Regions from separate parts of the Streptomyces desertarenae genome, predicted to be linked through region 1. Evidence: riboswitches for the same ligand, from Rfam matches in the RefSeq annotation. Region 1 holds a riboswitch; the other holds the start of a gene.
What was found. A riboswitch is a leader RNA that binds a small molecule or an ion and turns the genes downstream of it on or off. The one in region 1 is predicted to bind glycine.
Positions count from the first base shown of each region.

Region 2: linked by a shared signal. The riboswitch ahead of gcvP (aminomethyl-transferring glycine dehydrogenase) and the one ahead of gcvT (glycine cleavage system aminomethyltransferase GcvT) in region 1 are both predicted to bind glycine.

Region 1 covers NZ_JBHUFU010000005.1:298,078-305,475, forward strand. The annotation lists gene ACFSJS_RS11210 (L-serine ammonia-lyase) at 1-227, opposite strand, end outside; gene ACFSJS_RS11215 (serine hydroxymethyltransferase) at 371-1,639, opposite strand; gene gcvH (glycine cleavage system protein GcvH) at 1,755-2,132, opposite strand; gene gcvT (glycine cleavage system aminomethyltransferase GcvT) at 2,245-3,363, opposite strand; glycine riboswitch at 3,457-3,572, opposite strand; glycine riboswitch at 3,573-3,683, opposite strand; gene ACFSJS_RS11230 (AAA family ATPase) at 3,946-4,590, shown strand; gene ACFSJS_RS11235 (enhanced serine sensitivity protein SseB) at 4,640-5,416, shown strand; gene ACFSJS_RS11240 (enhanced serine sensitivity protein SseB C-terminal domain-containing protein) at 5,590-6,381, shown strand; gene ACFSJS_RS11245 (ABC transporter substrate-binding protein) at 6,615-7,398, shown strand, end outside.
Region 2 covers NZ_JBHUFU010000008.1:285,910-293,307, reverse strand. The annotation lists gene ACFSJS_RS15970 (FHA domain-containing protein) at 35-844, shown strand; gene ftsR (transcriptional regulator FtsR) at 868-1,635, shown strand; gene ACFSJS_RS15960 (bifunctional nuclease family protein) at 1,722-2,195, shown strand; gene ACFSJS_RS15955 (MerR family transcriptional regulator) at 2,380-2,979, shown strand; gene ACFSJS_RS15950 (DNA polymerase IV) at 3,066-4,562, shown strand; gene ACFSJS_RS15945 (PRC-barrel domain-containing protein) at 4,478-4,855, opposite strand; glycine riboswitch at 5,016-5,111, shown strand; glycine riboswitch at 5,113-5,229, shown strand; gene gcvP (aminomethyl-transferring glycine dehydrogenase) at 5,292-7,398, shown strand, end outside.

The DNA.
Region 1 (7,398 bases):
GGCGCGTGGCCCGCCAGGCCCAGCAGCACCGCCTTCGGCGTGCCGTGGCCGTGCCCGGTGGCGCCCAGGGAGCCGTACAGCTCGGCCCGCAGCGAGGCGGTGCGGTCCAGCACGCCCTCCCTCCGCAGCCGCAGCGCGAACATCCGGGCCGCCCGCATCGGGCCCACCGTGTGGGAGCTGGAGGGGCCGATGCCGATGGAGAAGAGGTCGAAGACGGAGATGGCCACGGTGGCGGACTCCCTTGTCTGCTCGTGGTTCGCGGCCCGCCGGGTGGACGGGCCCTCGGGTCCCGCGGGTGCGCGGGACGTGCGGGGTGCCGGGTGCGCCGCCCGGTGGGGCGGCGCACCCGGGGTGCCGTAGCCCGCGGCCCCTACAGGCCCGGGTACAGCGGGTGCTTCTCGGCCAGGGCCGACACGCGGGCGGCCAGTCCCTTGGCCGCGGTCTCGTCGAAGGAGGGCTTCAGCGCCTCGGCGACGACGTCCGCGACCTCGCGGAAGTCGTCGGCGGTGAAGCCGCGCGTGGCCAGCGCCGGGGTGCCGATGCGCAGCCCGGAGGTGACCATCGGCGGGCGCGGGTCGTTCGGGACGGCGTTGCGGTTGACCGTGATGCCGACCGTGTGGAGCCGGTCCTCGGCCTGCCGCCCGTCCAGCTCGCTGTCGCGCAGGTCGACCAGGACGAGGTGGACGTCGGTGCCGCCCGACAGCACGGACACGCCCGCCTCGGCCGCGTCGGGCCGGGTCAGCCGCTCGGCGAGGAGCCGGGCACCCTCCAGGGTACGGCGCTGGCGGTCCGCGAACTCCTCCGTCGCCGCGATCTTGAAGGCGACGGCCTTCGCCGCGATGACGTGCTCCAGGGGGCCGCCCTGCTGGCCGGGGAAGACCGCGGAGTTGATCTTCTTGGCGTACTCCTGCTTCGACAGGATCACGCCGCCGCGCGGGCCGCCCAGCGTCTTGTGGGTCGTGGTGGTGACCACGTCCGCGTACGGCACCGGGTTCGGGTGGAGCCCGGCGGCCACCAGGCCGGCGAAGTGCGCCATGTCCACCATCAGCAGCGCGCCCACCTCGTCGGCGATGCGGCGGAAGGCGGCGAAGTCCAGCTGCCGCGGGTAGGCCGACCAGCCGGCGATGATCAGCTTCGGGCGGCGCTCCTTCGCCAGCCGCTCGACCTCCTCCATGTCGACCAGGCCGGTGGCGGCGTCGACGTGGTAGGCGACCACGTCGTAGAGCTTGCCGGAGAAGTTGATCCGCATGCCGTGGGTCAGGTGGCCGCCGTGGGCCAGGTCCAGGCCGAGGATGGTGTCGCCCGGGTCGAGCAGGGCGAACATCGCCGCGGCGTTGGCCTGGGCGCCCGAGTGCGGCTGGACGTTGGCGGCCTCGGCCCCGAAGAGGGCCTTCACCCGCTCGCGGGCGATGTCCTCGATGACGTCGACGTGCTCGCAGCCGCCGTAGTAGCGGCGGCCGGGGTAGCCCTCGGCGTACTTGTTGGTGAGGACCGAGCCCTGGGCCTGGAGGGCGGCGACCGGGGCGAAGTTCTCCGACGCGATCATCTCCAGCGTGGACTGCTGGCGGCGCAGCTCGGCGTCGACGGCCGCGGCGACGTCGGGATCGACCTCGTGCAGGGAGGAGTTCAGAAGCGACATCCTGATCTTTCCGATCGTGGCGTGCGGGAGGCGGGCGGAACGGGCGGGCGGCCCGGGGCACCGGCGCTCGGGCCGGTGCCGGCCGGGGGACCGGCAAAGGTGCCGGCCGGGAGGGTCACTCGCCGGTGAAGGCGGCGTACTCGTCGGCGGAGAGCAGGTCCGAGGGCTCCTCCGTCACCCGCACCCGGAACAGCCAGCCGCCCTCGAAGGGGGCGGAGTTCACCAGCGCCGGGTCGTCCACCACGTCCTGGTTGACCTCGGTGATCTCGCCGGACACGGGCGCGTACAGGTCGCTGACCGACTTGGTCGACTCCAGCTCGCCGCAGGGTTCGCCCGCGGTCACCGTGTCGCCGACCTCGGGGAGCTGGACGAAGACGACGTCACCGAGGGCGTTCGCGGCGTGCTCGGTGATGCCGACCGTCGCCACACCGTCCTCGGCGGCCGACAGCCACTCGTGCTCCTTGCTGTAGCGCAGCTGCTGGGGGTTGCTCATGGCGTGATTCTCCTGGTGGGAAGGGGGGTGAGGAAAACGGGTCTTGCCAGGTGGGACGGGGCGGGACCGCCGTTCGGGCGGCGCGGCGCCGGTTGCCGGGGCCGCTGCGGGGTCAGCGCTCGCGCCGGTAGAACGGCAGCGCGACGACCTCGTACGGCTCGTGCGTACCGCGGATGTCCACGGCCACACCCTCCGTGCCGGGGGCGGCGTGGGCGGCGTCCACGTACGCCATCGCGATCGGCTTCCCCAGGGTGGGGGAGGGGGCGCCGGAGGTGACCTCGCCGATCACCGAGCCGTCCGCGCCGACCACCGCGTACCCCGCGCGCGGCACCCGGCGGCCGGCGGCGACCAGGCCGACCAGCGTGCGCGGCGGGTTCTCCCGCGTCCTGCGGGCGGCCTCCTCCAGGGCGGCGCGGCCGGTGAAGTCGCCGGGCTTGTCGAACTTCACCACGCGGCCGAGCCCCGCGTCGAAGGGGGTGGTCGCCCGGGTCAGCTCGTGCCCGTACAGCGGCATGCCCGCCTCCAGCCGGAGGGTGTCGCGGCAGGACAGCCCGCACGGCACCAGGCCCTCGGCCGCGCCGGCCTCGGTCAGCGCCGACCACAGCGCCTCGGCGTCGCCGGGGGAGACGAACAGCTCGAAGCCGTCCTCGCCGGTGTAGCCGGTGCGGGCGATCAGCGCCCGCACGCCCGCGACCGTGCCGGGCAGTCCGGCGTAGTACTTCAGCCCGTCCAGGTCGGCGTCGGTGAGCTTCGCCAGGACGGCGGGCGAGGCGGGGCCCTGGACGGCCAGCAGCGCGTACGCCTCGCGGTCGTCGCGCACGGCCGCGTCGAAGCCGTCGCGGCGCTCGGCGAGGGCGTCCAGCACCACCTGCGCGTTGGCGGCGTTGGCGACGACCAGGTACTCCTCGGCGCCCAGCCGGTAGACGATCAGGTCGTCCAGGATGCCGCCGGACTCCTCGCAGATCATGGTGTAGCGGGCCCGGCCCACCGGGACGGCGGACAGGTGGCCGACCAGGGCGTGGTCCAGCAGTTCGCCGGCCTGCGGCCCGGTGACGGTGATCTCGCCCATGTGGCTCAGGTCGAACAGGCCGGCGCGGGTGCGCACGGCGTTGTGCTCGTCGCGCTCGCTGCCGTAGCGCAGCGGCATCTCCCAGCCCGCGAAGTCCGTCATGGTCGCGCCGAGGGCGCGGTGGACGGCGTCGAGGGCGGTGCGTCGGGGGGAATCGCTCATGGTCGTGGCTCCCAGGCGAGGTGGCCGGGCCGCGGACGGGCCCGGCGGGACCGATGGACACGATGGACGGACGGGGGACGGTGGAGGACCAGGCCCTCCCCATCTGTCATCGGAACCTGAGAGGTTCGCCACAAGTCCGCACGGGCGGACCACGGCTTGCACCTTGGGTGGGACGCCTCCCGCGGGAGACGTCCGCTTTTCAGATGTGCCTCGCCCGCGCGGTATCGGGGCCTGAGAGATTCAAGGGAGGACTTGCTCCTTCGGCGCCCCGGAAACCCGCTGTGACCAGCGGTTCCCGGGAACTCTCCCGCGCGGGCTCAAGCGGCCGGTATGCAGTTCGCGCGCTCATCATCGCATGCCCGGCCCCGGGGCGGGCCGGGCGGGCGCGGAGCCGTGCGGAGGCGGCCGGACGCACCGCGCGGCGTGCCCCGCTGGGGTGCGCCCGCGAGCGGGGGGAAGGCGGAATGTGTCGGGACGCGCCCGGAATGGGTAGTCACCTTGTCCGCCGCCGTCCCGCTTGACACGCTCTGGGTACGGCCGCGGACACGTGGCGGACAGCGGGGAGGCCTACCAGTGAGCAGCCTGGAGAGCGCCTGTGCGGCGCAGGGCGGGGCCGGGGCGGTGCCGCGGCGCGCGCCGGCGCCGGCACTGGCGGGCGGGCGCGACCTGCGCGGGACGACGGGGGTGCGGGTCCTGCGCTTCCCCGCCGGGGACCGGGTGGTCGTCTCCGGCCTTCCGGGCAGCGGCAAGTCCACCCTGATCCGGCGCGTGGTGGCCGCCCACGAGACGGTGGTGCGGATCGACTCCCAGGACATGCGGGAGCGCTGGGAGGCGGGGCTGCCGGCCGGGCTGCCGTACGCCCTCTACCGCCCCCTCGTCCGCGCGGCCCACTACCTCGCCCTGGGCCGGGCGCTGGCCTCGGGGGCGAGCGTGGTGGTCCACGACTGCGGCTCCCAGAGCTGGGTGCGCCGCTGGCTGGCACTGGACGCGCGGCGCCGCGGCCGGGCGCTGCACATGGTGCTGCTGGACGTGCCTCCCCCGGTGGCGCTGGCCGGGCAGGCGGAGCGGGGCCGGGGGGTGTCGGCGTACGCCTTCGCCCGGCACCGCAGGGCGGTGCGGCGCCTGGTGGCGGAGTCGGAGGCGGGACGGCCGCCCGCGGGCTGCGCCTCGGTGGTGCTGCTGGACCGGGCGGCGGCCGGTGCGCTGCGCGGGGTCGTCTTCGACTGACGGCCCCCGGGCGCGCCGGACGGCCCCCGGCTGCCGATAGGGTTTTCGCATGACCATCCCGCAGCAGTACGGGCCGGGGGACGACGGCTGGCCCGGCAACGAGCTGGAGGAGGCCCTCGCCGCGTCCGTCGGCGTCCCCGGCGCGGGCGCCCGGCTGCTGGAGGTGCTCGGACGCAGCAGCCTGTGGGTGCCGCTGCCCGAGGGCGGCACGCCGGCCAGCCCCCACCTCGACCTGCCCACGGTCCAGCTCGACGGGGCGCCGTACGTGCCCGTCTTCAGCTCCCGGGAGCAGTTCCTGCGGGGCGCCGGCTCGCACCTGTCCTTCGCCGTCGCCCCCGCCCGCGAGTTCGCCCGCGGTCTGCCGCCGCAGGTGGGCATCGTGGTCAACCCCGAGGGCACGGTCGGCCTCCCGCTGCCCCCGCCGGCCGTGGCCGAGCTGTGCCGCGAGGGCGGCCCGGAAGGCGTGCCGGGGATGGCGAGCGGCGCCCGGGTGCGGCTCTTCGAGCCCGACTGGCAGGAGGAGCCGGTGGACTTCCTCGCCGCCGCGGCCGGGGAGCTCGCGGTGCTGCCGCAGGTCCGCAGCGCCCGCCGCGGCCTGGCCAGCATCGAGGGCGGCCCGCCCGCGCTGTTCGTCGGAGTGGAGCTGGACCTGCTCGACCCGCAGGCCCGCACGGCGGCGCACGACGCGCTGGGGCGCGCGCTGGGCCGGGAGCCGGTGCGCTGGCCCGTGCAACTGGTGCTGCTGGACGCGGCGCAGGACCCGGTCGTGGACTGGATGCGCCAGTGCGTCAGGCCCTTCTACGCACGCGCGGAGCAGCCGTACTGAGGCGCCCGGCCGGCCGCCCGCCCGCCGCGGGCTGAGTACCCGCGCCCAGGCGCGGATGAGTACTCCCGGCCCTGTCGGGTGCGGACCGTAAGCTGGTTGGATGTCGGGACGGGACGCGCGCGCGGCCCGGTGCGGGACGTACGGAGCACGCAAGGACGAGAAGGGGCGGCCACGTGAGCGCGGGTGGAAGCGTCGATCAGCTGCTGCACCAGGTGGCGCCCGGGCGGTACGACGCCTACGAGGCGCTGCTGCACGCCCTCGCCCGGGGCCGGGTGTGGATGCTGCTCTGGCACGGCCAGGCCGGCTCGCCCGACGCCCAGTACGGGAACATGGAGGTCGCCGGGCACGGCTACGCCCCCTGCGTGACGTCGGAGCGCGAGCTGGCCGCCTCCGGCTGGACGCGCGCGCACGAGGTGGTGGGCGGACGCGACGTCGCCGCCGCCCTCTTCCCCGACCGCTGGGGTCTGTGGCTCAACCCGCACGCGCCCGGCGGTGGCGTCGGCGTGCCCTGGCTGGACCTGCGCCGGATCGCCGGCGGGCTGGACCGGCTGCCCGCCGGGCCGCTGCGCATCGGCGAGCCGACCGTCGAGGTCCCCCACTTCTACGCCCAGCTCGTCCAGAACGCCCACCGCACCTCCGCCGTGCGCACCCTGCGCCGGGCCTGGGTGCAGCCCGCGCTGGGGGCGCCGTACCTGGTGATCGGCCTCGACCTGTACGACGGCAGTCCGCAGTCGGTGGAGTCGGTGCGCTCGATGATGCAGCGGTCGGTGGCCGCGGTGCCCGACGGACTGGCCGTCTCCACGGTGTCGATGGCGGACGACTACGACCCGGTCGCCATGTGGCTGAGGGCCAACTCCCGCCCCTTCTTCGACCGCGACGCCCACCAGGGGGCCGCACCGGCCGCCCCGGCGGCCGCCCCCGGCACCGGCACCGGGTACGGCTACGGCTACCCGCGCCCCTACTGAGCCGGGCGGTGGCGGACCGCCGGACCGCGGCGGTCCGAGGGGCCGGTGAGGGCCTGTGAAGGCCCGCTGGTTTCGCCCGTGTTGCACCTCTATGACCTGCGGTGTCGTCGTTCCGCGGTTCGGGTCTCAGGTCTATATCACCGACATGCGGACAGTTCACACCGCTGGTTGGGGGCAGTACTGTTCGGGCGACCAGCAGACCTTCCTACCGTCACCGACCCCTGAGGTGGAACATGCGAATAACCAGTTCCAGGGTCGTCCAGACGATCGCGGCCGCCCTCGCGGTTGGTGTGATCGCCACTGGATGTGCCAGCGAACGAGGCGAGAAGAGCGAGGGTGGGGACACCTTCGTCTTCGGCGCCGCCGGTGACCCCGGCTCCCTGGACCCGGCGCTGGCCAGTGACGGAGAGACGTTCCGGGTGACCCGCCAGGCCTTCGAGGCGCTGATCGAGCACGAGCCGGGCGGCACCAAGCTGGTCGGCGGGCTGGCCGAGTCCTGGGACAGCAACGACGACGGCACCGAGTGGACCTTCAACCTCCGCAAGGGCGTGACGTTCCACGACGGGGAGAAGCTGACCGCCGAGGCCGTCTGCAAGAACTACGACCACTGGTTCAACTGGACCGGGACGTACCAGAACAGCGCGGTCTCCTACTACTGGCAGACCATCTTCGGGGGCTTCGCCAAGAACGAGAGCGAGGACACCCCGAAGGCCAACTACAAGGGCTGCGAGGCCAAGGACGAGCTGACGGCCGTCATCAGCGTCCACGAGGCCTCCGCCAACCTCCCGGGCGGCTTCTCCCTCCAGGCGCTGGCCATCCACTCCCCGAAGGCCATCGACAAGTACGAGGCGCAGGAGGCCACCGGCGAGGAGGACGCCATCTCCTACCCCGAGTACAGCCAGAAGGCCGGCACCGTCGCGGGCACCGGCCCCTTCCGGATCGTCGAGTGGGACAAGGGCAACAAGGAAGTCACCCTCGAGCGCTTCGACGACTACTGGGGTGAGAAGGCCGGCGTCG
Region 2 (7,398 bases), on a different contig from region 1:
CCGGTCCGGCCACTGTGAGCATCGAGGGTCTGTCCTGCCCCACGGGCGGGTCTGTTTCGTGCGAGGGGAATCGCCCGTGAGTTTTTTTGGGAAGTTGTTCGGCAAGCGTCAGGACGCCGGCGACGGTGCCAAGCATCGTGCGCCGCGCGGCGGTGGTGCCGCCGAGGACGCGGGGCGTCCGCTCTTCCGTGACGAGGTCTCTTCCGGCGGCAATTCGGGTGGCCACGGCCCTGTCTCTGTTGACCAGGGGGCGCCCGGCCGCATAGGTTCCGAGGCACCATCGGCCTCGGGTACGGGTGGAGGAACTGACTTGCCGGTCTGTGCGAGGTGCGGGAACCGCGCTGCTGAGGCGAGCCGGTTCTGCTCCAACTGCGGCGCGCCGCTGCGCGGCGGAGCCCCCGCCCCGGAGCGCTCCTCCGAGACGACCTCCACCATCTCGATCTCCGGCCTGGAGGCCTACGACGCGGAGATGACGGGGCAGACGGCGATTCCGGCGCTGTCCCCGGAGGCCCAGGCGGCCGTGGACGCGCTGCCGATGGGCTCGGCGCTGCTGGTGGTGCGCAGGGGGCCGAACTCCGGAAGCCGCTTCCTGCTGGACAGCGAGCTGACGACGGCCGGGCGCCACCCCCAGAGCGACATCTTCCTCGACGACGTGACCGTCTCCCGGCGCCACGTGGAGTTCCACCGGGGCCCGGACGGACGGTTCACCGTCTCCGACGTCGGCAGCCTCAACGGCACGTACGTCAACCGCGAGCGGATCGACTCGGTCGCGCTCAACAACGGTGACGAGGTGCAGATCGGCAAGTACCGGCTGGTGTTCTTCGCGAGCCAGCGAACCGTATGAACTGACCGCCCCGGGGGCGTCGCATGCTGCAATCCCGGTCCGGTGGTGCCCGCAGGGGCACCACCGCCGCCGAATCCGGTCCGATGAGCATCGGTACGGTGCTCAACCTGCTGCGGGACGAGTTCCCCGAGGTGACGATCTCCAAGATCCGGTTCCTGGAGTCCGAGGGCCTCGTGGAACCGCAGCGGACCCCGTCGGGATACCGGAAGTTCAGGCCGAAGGACGTGGAGCGGCTCAGCCGGATCCTGCGCCTCCAACGCGACCACTACCTGCCCCTGAAGGTCATCCGGGAGCAGCTCGACGCGCTCGACCGGGGCGAGGAGATCAGGCTGCCCGGTCCCGCGCGGCCCTCCGACGCCCTCGACCCGTTCGACGCGGACGGCGGGGAGCCCTCCGGGGCCGGCGGAGCCGGCCTCCCCCGCACCGCGCGGGTGGGGCGGGACGAGCTGCTGGCCGCCGCCGAGGCGGACGAGGAGCAGCTCCAGGAGTGGGAGGCGTACGGCCTCGTCGGCCCGGACGAGGACGGCGGCTACGACGCCGACGCGGTCACCGTCGCCCGGATCGTCGCCGATCTGGGCCGGTACGGTCTGGAGCCCCGCCACCTGCGGGTGGTGAAGGCGTCGGCCGAGCGCGAGGCAGGGCTGGTCGAGCAGGTCGTCGCCCCGTTGCGGCGGCACCGGAATCCGCAGACCAGGGCGCATGCCGAGGCCACCGCCAGGGAGCTGGCGACGCTGGCCGTACGGCTCCACGCGACGCTGGTGCAGTCGGCCTTGAGGGCCCGGCTCCGCTGACGTCCGGCCGGAATCCGGGCAGGACTCCACCGGGTCGGAGGGCGTTCGACTACCCAAAGGGGGCGGGCACGTCCTAGGGTTGCTGTGTGAACGAGCTCGACGTTGTGGGTGTCCGGGTCGAAATGCCCTCCAACCAGCCGATCGTTCTCCTGCGAGAGGTGGGGGGCGACCGTTACCTTCCCATCTGGATCGGTCCGGGGGAGGCGACCGCGATCGCCTTCGCCCAGCAGGGCATGACGCCTGCCCGCCCGCTGACCCATGACCTGTTCAAGGACGTCCTGGACGCGGTCGGCCAGGAGCTCACCGCCGTACGGATCACGGATCTGAGAGAGGGTGTGTTCTACGCCGAGCTGGTCTTCGCCAGCGGTGTGGAGGTCAGCGCGCGGCCGTCCGACGCCATAGCGCTGGCCCTGCGCACCGGAACGCCCATCTACGGCAGTGACGGCGTGTTGGACGACGCGGGGATCGCGATCCCGGACGAGCAGGAGGACGAGGTGGAGAAGTTCCGCGAGTTCCTCGACCAGATCTCACCGGAGGACTTCGGGACCAGCAACCAGTGAGTGCTTCCGCTGCCGGGCCATTCGGGCACCCATTCCCCGGAGTGGGACACGCGAAACCACTCTTTGGGTGATTATCACTCGGCGTGCCGAGTGTGGCGATCGTTGACGCACCCCGAGTGACTGCCTACCGTCGATTGGGCAGGTCCCGGGCGTATCCGCGGGACGCGAAGGACGGAGGGTCGGCGTGAGAAGCACCGGCGACAGCAGGGCGGCGGGCGATCCGTATCCGTTGCACGGGTCCTCCATACGGCCCACCGCCCAGCCCGCCGCCACGGTCCGGGGCGCTGCCTCCGAGCGGCTCGGATACCGCGGCCCCACGGCGTGCGCGGCCGCGGGAATCACCTATCGGCAACTGGACTACTGGGCCCGCACGGGACTGGTCGAGCCCAGCATCCGTCCGGCGTACGGCTCGGGCACCCAGCGGCTCTACAGCTTCCGCGACGTCGTCGTCCTCAAGATCGTCAAGCGGCTTCTGGACGCCGGGGTCTCCCTGCAGAACATCCGCACGGCCGTGGGGCACCTGCGCTCGCGGGAACTCGACGACCTCGCGCAGATGACGCTGATGAGCGACGGGGCGACGGTCTACGAGTGCACCTCGCCCGACGAGGTCGTCGATCTGCTCCAGGGCGGCCAGGGCGTCTTCGGGATCGCCGTCGGCGTGGTGCACCGGGACGTCGAGGCGGCCCTGTCCCAGCTCCACGCCGAGCGGATCGACACCGGGGAGACCCTGGTGGGGAGCAACCCCGCCGACGAACTGGCGCGGCGGCGCAACCGGGCCGGCTGAGACCGCGCGGCCGGTCCGGGCCCGTGCCGGCCGCCGGTGGGGCGGGGGCGTCGCGGTTGTCAGTGCCATGGGGCAGCATCACAGGGGTGAGAAGGGCACCGACGGTCCTGCACCTGGACATGGACGCGTTCTTCGCCGCCGTGGAGCAGGCGACCAAGCCCAGCCTGCGCGGGAAGCCGGTCGTCGTCGGCGGTCTGGGCCCGCGCGGGGTGGTCGCCACCGCCTCCTACGAGGCCCGGGTGTTCGGTGTCCACTCGGCGATGCCCACGGCTCAGGCGCGCCGGCTCTGCCCGAACGCCGCCTACCTCGCCCCCCGTTTCGGCCTCTACCGCCGGGTGAGCGAGGTCGTGATGGGGCTGCTGCGCGATCTGTCGCCCCTGGTGGAGCCGCTCAGCCTGGACGAGGCCTTCGTGGATCTGGAGGCCGGGCGCGCCGGCCCCGGGGCGGGCGGCGAGTGGTCGGAGCAGCGGGCCCGCGCGATCGGCGAGCGGCTGCGCCGGGAGATCCGGGCCGCCACCGGGCTGTGCGGTTCGGTGGGGCTGGCCGGATCGAAGATGCTCGCCAAGGTCGCCTCCGAGCGGGCCAAACCCGACGGGCTGGTGGTCATCCCGCCCGGCACCGAGCGCGCCCTGCTGGCGCCGATGCCCGTGCGCGTCCTGCCCGGCGTGGGCCCCGCCACCGGCCAGACGCTGCGCCGGGCCGGGATCGCCACGGTGGGGGAGGTCGCCGAAGCGGGGGAGGCGGAGCTGGTGCGCCTGCTGGGCCGCGCGCACGGCACGGCCCTGCACCTGATGGCCCGGGGCGTCGACGAGCGCCCGGTGGTCGCCGAACGCGACGCGAAGTCGGTCTCCGTCGAGGACACCTTCGACACCGACCTCACCGACCGCACGCGGATCCACGCGGAGGTCGCACGGCTGGCCGACCGCTGCGTCGAGCGGCTGCGGGCGGCGGGGCGGTCCGGGCGCACGGTGGTGGTCAAGGTGCGCAGCTACGACTTCTCCACCCTCACCCGCTCCGAGACGCTGCGCGGTCCGACGGACGACCCGGCGGTGGTCGGGGAGGCCGCCGCACGGCTCATCGAGGGCGTCGACACCACCGCGGGGGTGCGGCTGCTGGGCGTGGGCGTGAGCGGCCTGGCGGACTTCACCCAGGAGGACCTGTTCGCGCAGGCCGCCGCCCTCGCCCCGACCGGGGAGGGGGCGGCCGTCCCCGGCGCGGTCCGGCCACCGGGCCCGGCCCCCTCGTCGGAGGCGGACCCGGTGACCGGGGAGGCGGCGGTGCGCCGGCTGCCGCCCGGGCGGGACGTACGGCACGCGCGGTACGGGCCGGGCTGGGTGCAGGGCAGTGGCCTGGGTCGGGTCACGGTGCGCTTCGAGGGGCCCGGCACGCCGCCGGGCAGGGTGCGCACCTTCCCGGTGGACGACCCGGAGCTGGAGCTCTCCGAGCCGCTTGCGCCATGGGAGGGAACGGGGGACGGAGGGCGGGAGGGCCCGGGGGGTCAGCGCTCCGAGCCCGCGACCCGCCCGAAGGACATGTCCTCGTCGGGCACGGGCGCGCCGGCGCCCGGCACGTCCAGCCCGTAGTGGTGGTAGAGCCGGAGCTCCTGCTCGGGGGAGAGGTGCCGGCCCACGCCGAAGTCCGGCGCCTCCCTGACCAGGGCGCGCCCGTAGGGCACCCGGAGGACCCCTCCCACCACCTCGCTGGGCTCCAGCGGCACGAAGGCGTCGCGGCTGAAGAAGCCGGTGCGCACCGCCGCCCACTCCGGGACGCCGGTGGCATCGTCGAGGTACACCTCGTCCACGGTGCCTATCTTCCGGCCGTCGCGGTCGATCGCCCTGAGGCCTATCAGGTTCCGGGGGTCGATGTCGGTCTGCACGGCGGTCCCTCCAAACTCCTCGCGCAGGAGAACACCTGCTCGGAAACGGTTGCCACAAACAACCAAAGGGCACATCCGGCGCATCTGCCACTCGGAAAGGAGCGCGGAGGCGCGGTCGAGTCCGCCTCCGGGATGCGCTGGTAGTCTCTGAAGTGGCTGTTGACCCCGAGCGGGAGAGTCCTCCGGCAGCCGCCGGGGGCGCCGAAGGAGCAAATCCTCCCCGGAATCTCTCAGGCTCACGTACCGCGCGGGTGAGGTCACTCTGGAAAGCAGGGCGGGCCACGGGCGAGAGCCGCAGCCCCTCCTCACCGACGGTGAAAGCCGGTCCGCGGGCGCGGCCGGTGAAGCTCTCAGGTCGAGATGACAGAGGGGGAGGCCGTCGGGCACCCGCGCCGTGGTGCCCTCGCAGGTCGCGCAGACCAGGAGGCCCCCGCAGATGACAGCAGACCGCACCTCCCGCACCGCTTCCCTCGCCGAACTGGAGGGAGGCAGGCCCTTCGAAGAGCGCCACATCGGGCCCGACGCCGGCGAGCAGGCCAAGATGCTCGCCCAGGTCGGCTACGGGTCGCTCGACGAGCTGACCGCGGCCGCGGTGCCCGAGACGATCAGGAGCGCCGAGGCGCTGGGGCTGCCCGGCGCCCGCAGCGAGGCGGAGGTCCTCGACGAGCTGCGCTCCCTCGCCCGGCGCAACCGGGTCCTGCACTCCATGATCGGCCTGGGGTACTACGGCACCTTCACTCCGCCGGTCATCCTGCGCAACGTCCTGGAGAACCCGGCCTGGTACACGGCCTACACCCCCTACCAGCCGGAGATCTCCCAGGGACGCCTGGAGGCGCTGCTGAACTTCCAGACCGTGGTCTCCGACCTGACCGGGCTGCCCACCGCGGGCGCCTCGCTGCTGGACGAGGGCACCGCCGCGGCCGAGGCCATGGCCCTGTCCCGGCGCGCCGGCAGGGTCAAGGACGGCGTCTTCCTCGTCGACGCCGACTGCCTGCCCCAGACGATCGCCGTCATCGAGACCCGCGCCGAGCCCACCGGGGTCGAGGTCGTCGTCGCCGACCTGTCGGGCGGCATCCCCGACGACGCCGCCGAGCGCGGCGTCTTCGGAGTCCTCCTCCAGTACCCGGGCGCCTCGGGCGCCGTGCGGGACCTGCGGCCGGTGATCGAGCAGGCCCACGAGCTGGGCGCGGTCGTCACCGTCGCCGCCGACCTGCTGGCCCTCACCCTGCTGGCCTCCCCCGGCGAGCTGGGCGCCGACATCGCGGTGGGCTCCAGCCAGCGCTTCGGCGTTCCGATGGGCTTCGGAGGCCCGCACGCCGGCTTCATGGCGGTGCGCGAGAAGTTCGCGCGGAACCTGCCCGGCCGCCTGGTCGGCGTCTCGGTGGACGCCGACGGCGCCACGGCCTACCGCCTGGCCCTCCAGACGCGGGAGCAGCACATCCGCCGCGAGAAGGCCACCAGCAACATCTGCACCGCCCAGGTGCTGCTCGCCGTGATGGCCTCCATGTACGCCGTGTACCACGGCCCCGACGGACTCGCGGCCATCGCCCGCCGCACCCACCGCCACGCCGCCGTCCTGGCGCAGGGACTGCGCGACGGCGGGGTCGAGGTCGTGCACGACACCTTCTTCGACACCGTCACCGCGCGAGTGCCCGGACGGGCCGCCGAGATCGTCGCCGCCGCCCGGGAGGCCGGGATCAACCTGCGGCAGACCGATGCCGACCACGTCGGCATCGCCTGCGACGAGACCACCGGACGCGACCGGCTCGCCGCGGTGTGGGGGGCCTTCGGCGTCTCCGCCACGGCCGCGGACGTCGAGGCGCTGGACGCCGCCGCCGGGGAGGTCCTGCCCGCCGGGCTGCTGCGCACCGACGACTACCTGACCCACCCCGTCTTCCACCGGTACCGCTCCGAGACGTCGATGCTGCGCTACCTGCGCCGCCTCGCCGACCGGGACTACGCGCTGGACCGCGGCATGATCCCGCTGGGCTCGTGCACGATGAAGCTCAACGCGACCACCGAGATGGAGTCGATCACCTGGCCCGAGTTCGGCGGCCTGCACCCCTTCGCCCCCGCCGACCAGGCCGAGGGCTACCTGACGCTGATCCGCGAGCTGGAGGAGGGCCTGGCGGAGGCCACCGGGTACGACAGGGTCTCCCTCCAGCCCAACGCCGGCTCCCAGGGCGAGCTGGCGGGCCTGCTGGCCGTGCGGGCCTACCACCGCGCGAACGGCGACGGGCAGCGCACCGTCTGCCTGATCCCGTCCTCCGCGCACGGCACCAACGCCGCCAGCGCCGTGATGGCCGGGATGAAGGTGGTGGTGGTCGGGACGGGCGAGAACGGCGACGTGGACGTCGAGGACCTGCAGGCCAAGATCGACAAGTACCGCGACGAGCTGGCGGTGCTGATGGTCACCTACCCCTCCACCCACGGCGTGTTCGAGGAGCACATCACCGACATCTGCGCCGCCGTGCACGAGGCGGGCGGGCAGGTCTACGTCGACGGCGCCAACCTCAACGCGCTGGTCGGCCTGGCCCGGCCGG